2 regions of the Pseudomonas sp. EA_35y_Pfl2_R5 genome follow, and region 2 is predicted to be linked to the other one. Evidence: predicted binding sites of a transcription regulator. Region 2 holds the regulator's gene; the other holds the start of a gene.
What was found. The regulator FliA, encoded in region 2, starts transcription of late flagellar genes. The targets are predictions, from matches to a motif close to CTAAAGTTTNNNNNNNNNNNGCCGNTAA.
Positions count from the first base shown of each region.

Region 1: a site for FliA is predicted at 1,298-1,325, ahead of AACX99_RS15080 (flagellin N-terminal helical domain-containing protein). Genes of this name have one in related genera too.

Region 1 is NZ_CAXAOW010000008.1:137,956-141,368, reverse strand. It holds gene AACX99_RS15090 (alpha/beta hydrolase family protein) at 1-602, opposite strand, end outside; gene AACX99_RS15085 (TetR/AcrR family transcriptional regulator) at 599-1,189, opposite strand; gene AACX99_RS15080 (flagellin N-terminal helical domain-containing protein) at 1,391-2,878, shown strand; gene AACX99_RS15075 (LemA family protein) at 2,952-3,413, shown strand, end outside.
Region 2 is NZ_CAXAOW010000005.1:180,576-183,988, reverse strand. It holds gene flhF (flagellar biosynthesis protein FlhF) at 1-521, shown strand, start outside; gene fleN (flagellar synthesis regulator FleN) at 599-1,429, shown strand; gene fliA (RNA polymerase sigma factor FliA) at 1,426-2,172, shown strand; gene AACX99_RS12150 (chemotaxis response regulator CheY) at 2,269-2,643, shown strand; gene AACX99_RS12145 (protein phosphatase CheZ) at 2,663-3,413, shown strand, end outside.

The DNA of each region.
Region 1 (3,413 bases), on a different contig from region 2:
TCGAAGAAGTAGCGCGGGTAGCTGCACCAGCGCTTCCACTGTTTGTACACGCCCAGTGGCAGGTCCTCGCCCATGCCCAGCTTGCTCCATGCCAGGTAGCCCTTGTAGCGGGTCAGCAGTGGGCCGATCAACCGCCACATGGTCAGCACGCGCAGTTGCTCGGCCTTGGGCATCCAGCCGTGCCAGCCGGCACCAGTGCCGAATGTGTAAAAACCCTGGACCTGATCATGGTTTGGCAGCAGACCGAAGGCATGCCCGCCAAAGGAATGGCCGACCATATACAGCGGCCGCTGCGGGTGACGGTGCTGGTCGACGGCAGCCGCCAGGTCGAGGTGTGCCCAGTCCAGATAGTCCATGGCAAAGCCGCGCAGGCTGGCGGGTTTCGATTGGCCGATACCGCGGTAGTCCAGGGTCAGGGTGCTGTAGCCGCGTTGCGCGGCGTATTCGGCAAAACGTCGATAGAAGCCCTGCGGCACGCCGGTGGCGCCGGCAATCACTAGCTGCGCGATCGGCTCCGGCGCGTGGTACAGCGTGGCGGTGAGCGGATAACCGTCGAGTGCCGGCAGCTGCACGTTTTCGCTAAGGATGGCTGGGGTGTTCATGGGCGGACTCCTCCCGGAAACTGTTCGCGGGTCAGGTTGAACAGGGCAGTGGCTGCGCGCTTGAGCGGCTCGCTGCTGCCGGCCACGCGGGCTTGCAGCAGCCCGCCTTCATACAGCGCGACAAACAGTGCGGCGAGGTTATCCGCCTGCTCGCTGGGGTAACCGTAGGCATGCAGTTGTGCGCTTAGCGCCTGGCGCACGGCAGTAAAACTGCGCTGCAGGGCGGCGCGAATTTCCAGATCTTCCGGGCCACTTTCCAAGGCGACGGTGGCTAGCGGGCAGCCACGTTCGAACTTGCTGTTCTCCAGCTGTTGCAGAGCGCCTTGTAACCAGTTGTGCAGCGCCTTGAGCGGGTCCGACTGCTGGGCAAAAAGCTGGGTAAACAGGCTGTCGATATGCCGGCTGATATGGTCGATAGCTGCCACCGCTAGCTCGCTCTTACCGCCAGGGAAGTGGTGATAGAGGCTGCCCTTGGGCGCGCCGGCAATTTCCAGCAGCTCACTCAGGCCAACGCCATGCAGCCCTTTGCGTTGCAAGGCATCGGCCATGGCGTGAATCAGTTTGTCGCGGGTCGAGATCTTTTTCATGGGCTAAATATATAGACCGGTCGGTCTATTTTGCCAAATAGTTTGTGCCGCTATTCGAGTTGTTGATGAAGGATTATCGATAAGCGGACAAAAACTTTGGTTGCTCCTCTCAAGAAAGCGCCAGCGCCGCCGCTAAGTTGAGATGGCCGTCAATCCCAGTAGGGGGCGGTAAGGGAGTTGCATTCGCCAAAGGGTCCATAAATGGCGCTGACGCTTAACACCAACGTTTCATCGCTCAGCATTCAGCGCAGCCTGAATGAGACTGCGCGTGCGTTGGAAACGTCGATGCAGCGCCTCTCCACTGGGTATCGCATCAACAGTGCCAAGGATGATGCTGCTGGTATGCAGATAGCCAATCGCATGAGTAGCGAGATCAGCGGCATGCGGATCGCTGTTCGCAACGCTAATGATGGCATCTCCCTGGCCCAGACCGCCGAGGGGGCTTTGCAACAATCCACTCTTATTCTGCAGCGCATGCGCGATTTGGCACTGCAGGCCGCCAACGGCTCCAACTCGATTAATGAGCGCAGTGCGCTGCAGCAGGAAGTTTTGCAGTTGCAGCAGGAGCTGGGTCGGATTGCCGAAACTACGAGCTTTGCCGGGCGCAAGTTGCTGGATGGCAGCTATGGCTCAAGCGCATTACAGGTCGGGGCCAATGCGTTTGAAACGATTGCTGTCAGCCTCGGCAATTTTGGAGTCAAGCGTATTGGGGTTAACTCGCGCGATCTGGTCAATGGCACCACCGGCGTGCTGGCGGCTGATCAGTTGGGTGGGCTGCTGGCGCAAAACGGCGCGATTCCTGATAACGACGTGAGTGGCGAATTGACTGTTTATGGTCGTGCCACAACCCGCTTTGCGGTCGAGGGTTCGGCCAAGTCGGTCGCCAGCAGCATCAACAAACGCTCCGAAACCACCGGCGTTACAGCGGACGCCCGCACGCTTGTGCAGTTGAGTTTCAGTGAGGACGACACCTACAGCTTTGAACTCTACGGTTCTAACACCGAGGCTGTAAGTATTCGCGGCAAGCTGGAAAACGGCGATCTGGGTCTACTGGCCGAAGCCATCAATGCTGAAAAAGGCACAACAGGCATCAGTGCGCGCATTGAAGATGGCAAGTTGTGGTTGGTCAGTGAGGCGGGCGACGACATTGTTCTTGAGGATTTTCTGTCGGAGGAAAATGGCACCGCAGTGATCCAGGCGTTCGATTACAGCGGTGAGGATGAGCTGACGAGTGCTGTGGCGACGCTTGATGATGATTCATCCGCCAGGGCCATTGGCGTGGTGCGCATGAGCAGCAATAACGCGTTCAGTACCGAGGTGGACGGCATCACTGTCGATGGTAGTACGGCGCGAAACTTCAGCCTTCTGGAGAGCGTGAATGATATCGACTTGCTCAGCGATATCGACGCACAGCTGGCAATAGGTGTGATCGACGGAGCGCTGAGCCTGATCGATGGTGCTCGCGCTGAGCTGGGGGCAATACAGAATCGTCTCGAATACACCATCGCCAGCCTGGAGAATAGCGCTGAGAACCTCAGTGCAGCACGAAGCCGTATCAGAGATACCGACTACGCCGCTGAGGTTTCGGAGTTGGTGCGCAGACAAATTCTGCAGCAGGCCGCAACGGCCATGCTGGCGCAGGCCAACCAGCGTCCGCAGGCCATTCTGACGCTGTTACAAGGCTTGTGACGGCGGGGTAATTCTTGCCGCACGCTTTTCCGCTACCATCTGCTTCTCTCCCGCATGCGATAAGGATTTCCCCATGTCCATCTCCACGCTGATTTTCCTGGCGGTTGTCGTCGCGTTGATCTTTTACGTGATTAGCATCTACAACCAGCTGGTGACGTTGCGTAACCGCTTTCAGAACGCCTTTGCGCAGATCGAGGTGCAGCTCAAGCGCCGTTATGACCTGATCCCCAATCTGGTGGAAACCGCCAAGGGCTATATGGCCCATGAGCGCGAGACCCTGGAGGCGGTGATTGCCGCGCGTAACAACGCCGTCACCGGGCTCAAGGCCGCTGCGGCGCAGCCTGGCAATGCGCAGAGCATGGCGCAACTGGGCGGGGCGGAAGGGCTGCTGAACAGCGCCTTGGGTCGCCTGAACGTTACCCTTGAGGCATACCCGGATCTCAAGGCCTCGGCGAATATGCAGCAGCTCAGTGAAGAGCTGAGCAGCACCGAGAACAAGGTGGCCTTCGCTCGTCAGGCCTTCAACGACGCGGTG
Region 2 (3,413 bases):
AACTCAAGACGCTGGGGCGCATTCTCAATGTCCCAGTGACCTTGGTTGACCCCGGTCAGTCATTGACCCAGGCTTTGGCCCCATTGGCACGTAAGCGTGTGGTATTGATCGATACTGCAGGCTTACCCGCTAATGATCCGGCCCTGCGCATGCAACTGGAAACGCTGGCCAGCCGTGGTGTCAACGCTAAAAATTATCTGGTAATGGCGGCCACCAGCCAGAGTCAAGTCCTGAAAGCCGCCTACCATAGTTATAAGCGCTGCGGTTTGTCTGGCTGCATCCTGACCAAGGCGGATGAAGCGACGAGTCTGGGTGAGGTTTTAGGACTGGCTATTAGCCAGCGTCTACCGGTAGCCTATCTTACTGATGGGCCACGCATTCCCGATGATTTGCAGGTTCCGCGCAGTCATCAATTGGTTAGTCGGGCCGTGGGGCTGCAGGCCAATCAAGATCCAAGCGAGGATACGATGGCGGAGATGTTTGCCGGCCTTTACCAGCAACCTGCACGACGCGTGAGTTAAGTGCCATGCTGTTGGAATTGAACCGCGCTTAGCCGACCAAGTGGCTCCAGTCGAAGTTAGACAAGGTGTGTAGAAATATGGGTATGCATCCCGTACAGGTGATTGCGGTGACCGGCGGCAAAGGTGGCGTCGGTAAGACCAATGTGTCGGTGAACCTGGCGTTGGCCCTGGCTGATCTTGGTCGCCGGGTGATGCTGATGGACGCCGACCTGGGCTTGGCCAACGTCGATGTGCTGCTTGGTCTGAGCGCCAAGCGCACCCTGGAAGACGTCATCAGTGGTGAATGTGAACTGCGCGATGTGCTGTTGCAGGGCCCCGGTGGCGTTCGCATCGTGCCGGCTGCGTCTGGCATTCAGAGCATGGTGCAGCTGTCGCCCATGCAGCATGCTGGGCTGATCCAGGCGTTCAGCGATATCAGTGACAACCTCGATGTGCTGATTATCGACACCGCCGCCGGTATCGGTGATGGCGTGGTCAGCTTCGTGCGCGCGGCTCAGGAAGTGCTGGTGGTGGTGTGTGATGAGCCAACGTCGATTACTGACGCCTATGCGCTGATCAAACTGCTTAACCGCGATCACGGCATGAATCGTTTCCGCGTATTGGCCAACATGGCTCACAGCCCGCAGGAAGGTCGTAACCTCTTTGCTAAGCTGACTAAAGTCACTGACCGCTTTCTCGACGTTGCCCTGCAGTACGTAGGTGCAGTTCCTTATGACGAGTCAGTGCGCAAGGCCGTGCAGAAACAGCGTGCGGTTTATGAAGCCTTCCCGCGTTCGAAGTGCGCGCTGGCGTTCAAGGCGATAGCCCAAAAAGTCGATGCCTGGCCATTACCGGCCAATCCGCGTGGTCATTTGGAGTTTTTCGTTGAGCGTCTGGTGCAGCAACCGATCGCAGACACGGCCATATGACAGCAGCTTCTGGACTTCGTATGTATAGCAAGGCGCAGGCGCAGGATTCCCAACATCAATTGATCGAGCGCTACGCGCCCTTGGTCAAACGCATCGCCTACCACCTGTTGGCGCGCTTGCCGGCTAATGTGCAGGTCGACGACTTGATCCAGGCTGGGATGATCGGCTTGCTCGAAGCGTCAAAAAAATACGACTCCAGTAAAGGTGCCAGCTTTGAGACCTTCGCCGGTATTCGCATTCGCGGCTCCATGCTTGATGAAGTGCGTAAAGGGGACTGGGCCCCACGCTCAGTGCATCGCAATAGCCGCATGGTCAGCGACGCGATTAGAAAAATTGAGGCCAGAACCGGCAGAGACGCTAAAGATCAAGAGGTTGCGGCCGAACTCCAATTGAGTCTCGAGGATTACTACGGCATTCTTGGCGACACTTTAGGCAGCCGCCTGTTCAGCTTTGACGACCTTTTGCAGGACGGCGAGCACGGTGGGCTGGGTGAAGACGCTGGCAGCAACCATCTCGAACCTTCTCGTGATCTGGAAGATGAACGCTTTCAGGCGGCCTTGGCAGATGCCATTGCCAACCTGCCGGAGCGCGAGCGCCTAGTGTTAGCGCTATATTACGATGAAGAATTGAATCTTAAAGAGATCGGTGAGGTGTTGGGGGTTAGCGAATCACGTGTAAGCCAACTACACAGTCAGTGTGCCGCTCGTTTACGCGCTCGTTTGGGCGAGTGGCGCGCACATTGAGTTTACTCGCTAACGCTAGGCCGGTTTCACGATTAAAAGCGTACACAGGGTGCTGGGTGCGTTTGGGACTGTACGGAGGTCGACTTGGACAAGAACATGAAAATCCTCATCGTTGATGACTTTTCAACGATGCGACGGATCATCAAGAACCTCCTGCGTGACTTGGGGTTCACCAACACAGCGGAAGCCGATGATGGCGTGACCGCGCTGCCCATGCTGCAGAGCGGCAGTTTCGATTTTCTGGTGACGGACTGGAACATGCCCGGTATGACGGGTATCGACCTGCTGCGTGCAGTGCGTGCGGATGAGCGCCTGAAAACTCTGCCGGTGTTGATGGTAACCGCTGAGGCCAAGCGCGATCAGATCATCGAAGCAGCCCAGGCTGGTGTTAACGGTTATGTAGTCAAGCCGTTCACTGCCCAGGTACTGAAAGAGAAGATTGAAAAAATCTTCGAACGCGTCAACGGCTGATGTCTGCCATGAGGTTGCTATGGAACATAAAGATTCCGCTCAGGGTGATCTTGAGTCGTCCCTGAAACACAACGCTCGCCAACTGGTAGATAGCCTGGAACAAGGCAACTTTGGTGAAGCGGTACAGCTGATACATGAGCTCAACAAAGCGCGTGACCGCGGCTTGTATCACGAAGTCGGCAAGCTGACCCGTGAGCTGCACAACGCCATCGTCAACTTCCAGCTAGATCCCCGTGTGCCACACGCCACTGAGGTCTCGCAAATTACCGATGCCACCGAACGCCTGAATTACGTGGTGACGATGACCGAGAAAGCGGCCAATCGCACCATGGATCTGGTTGAGCAGAGCGCACCATTGGTTAATGACCTCAGTGATGAGGCGCAGAGTCTGAGCGCTGACTGGGGGCGCTTTATGCGCCGCGAGATGAGCGCCGATGGCTTTCGTGAGTTGGCCAAGCGTGTGGAGTTGTTTCTCGCGCGTAGCGAGCGTGACGGCGCCAAGATATCGGGTCACCTCAACGATATTCTCCTGGCTCAGGACTATCAGGATCTGACGGGGCAGGTGATCAAGCGTGTAACCCAGCTGGTGACCGAGGTGGAAAGCAATCTGCTGAAACTGGTGTTGATGGCCAGCCAGGTAGACCAGTTCGCCGGCATTGAGCACAACCATGAGCTGCTACGCGCCGAACAAGAACAACAAAAAGAGCCTTCCCGTGGTGAAGGTCCGCAGATTCATGCCGATAAGCGTGAAGACGTCGCATCCAATCAGG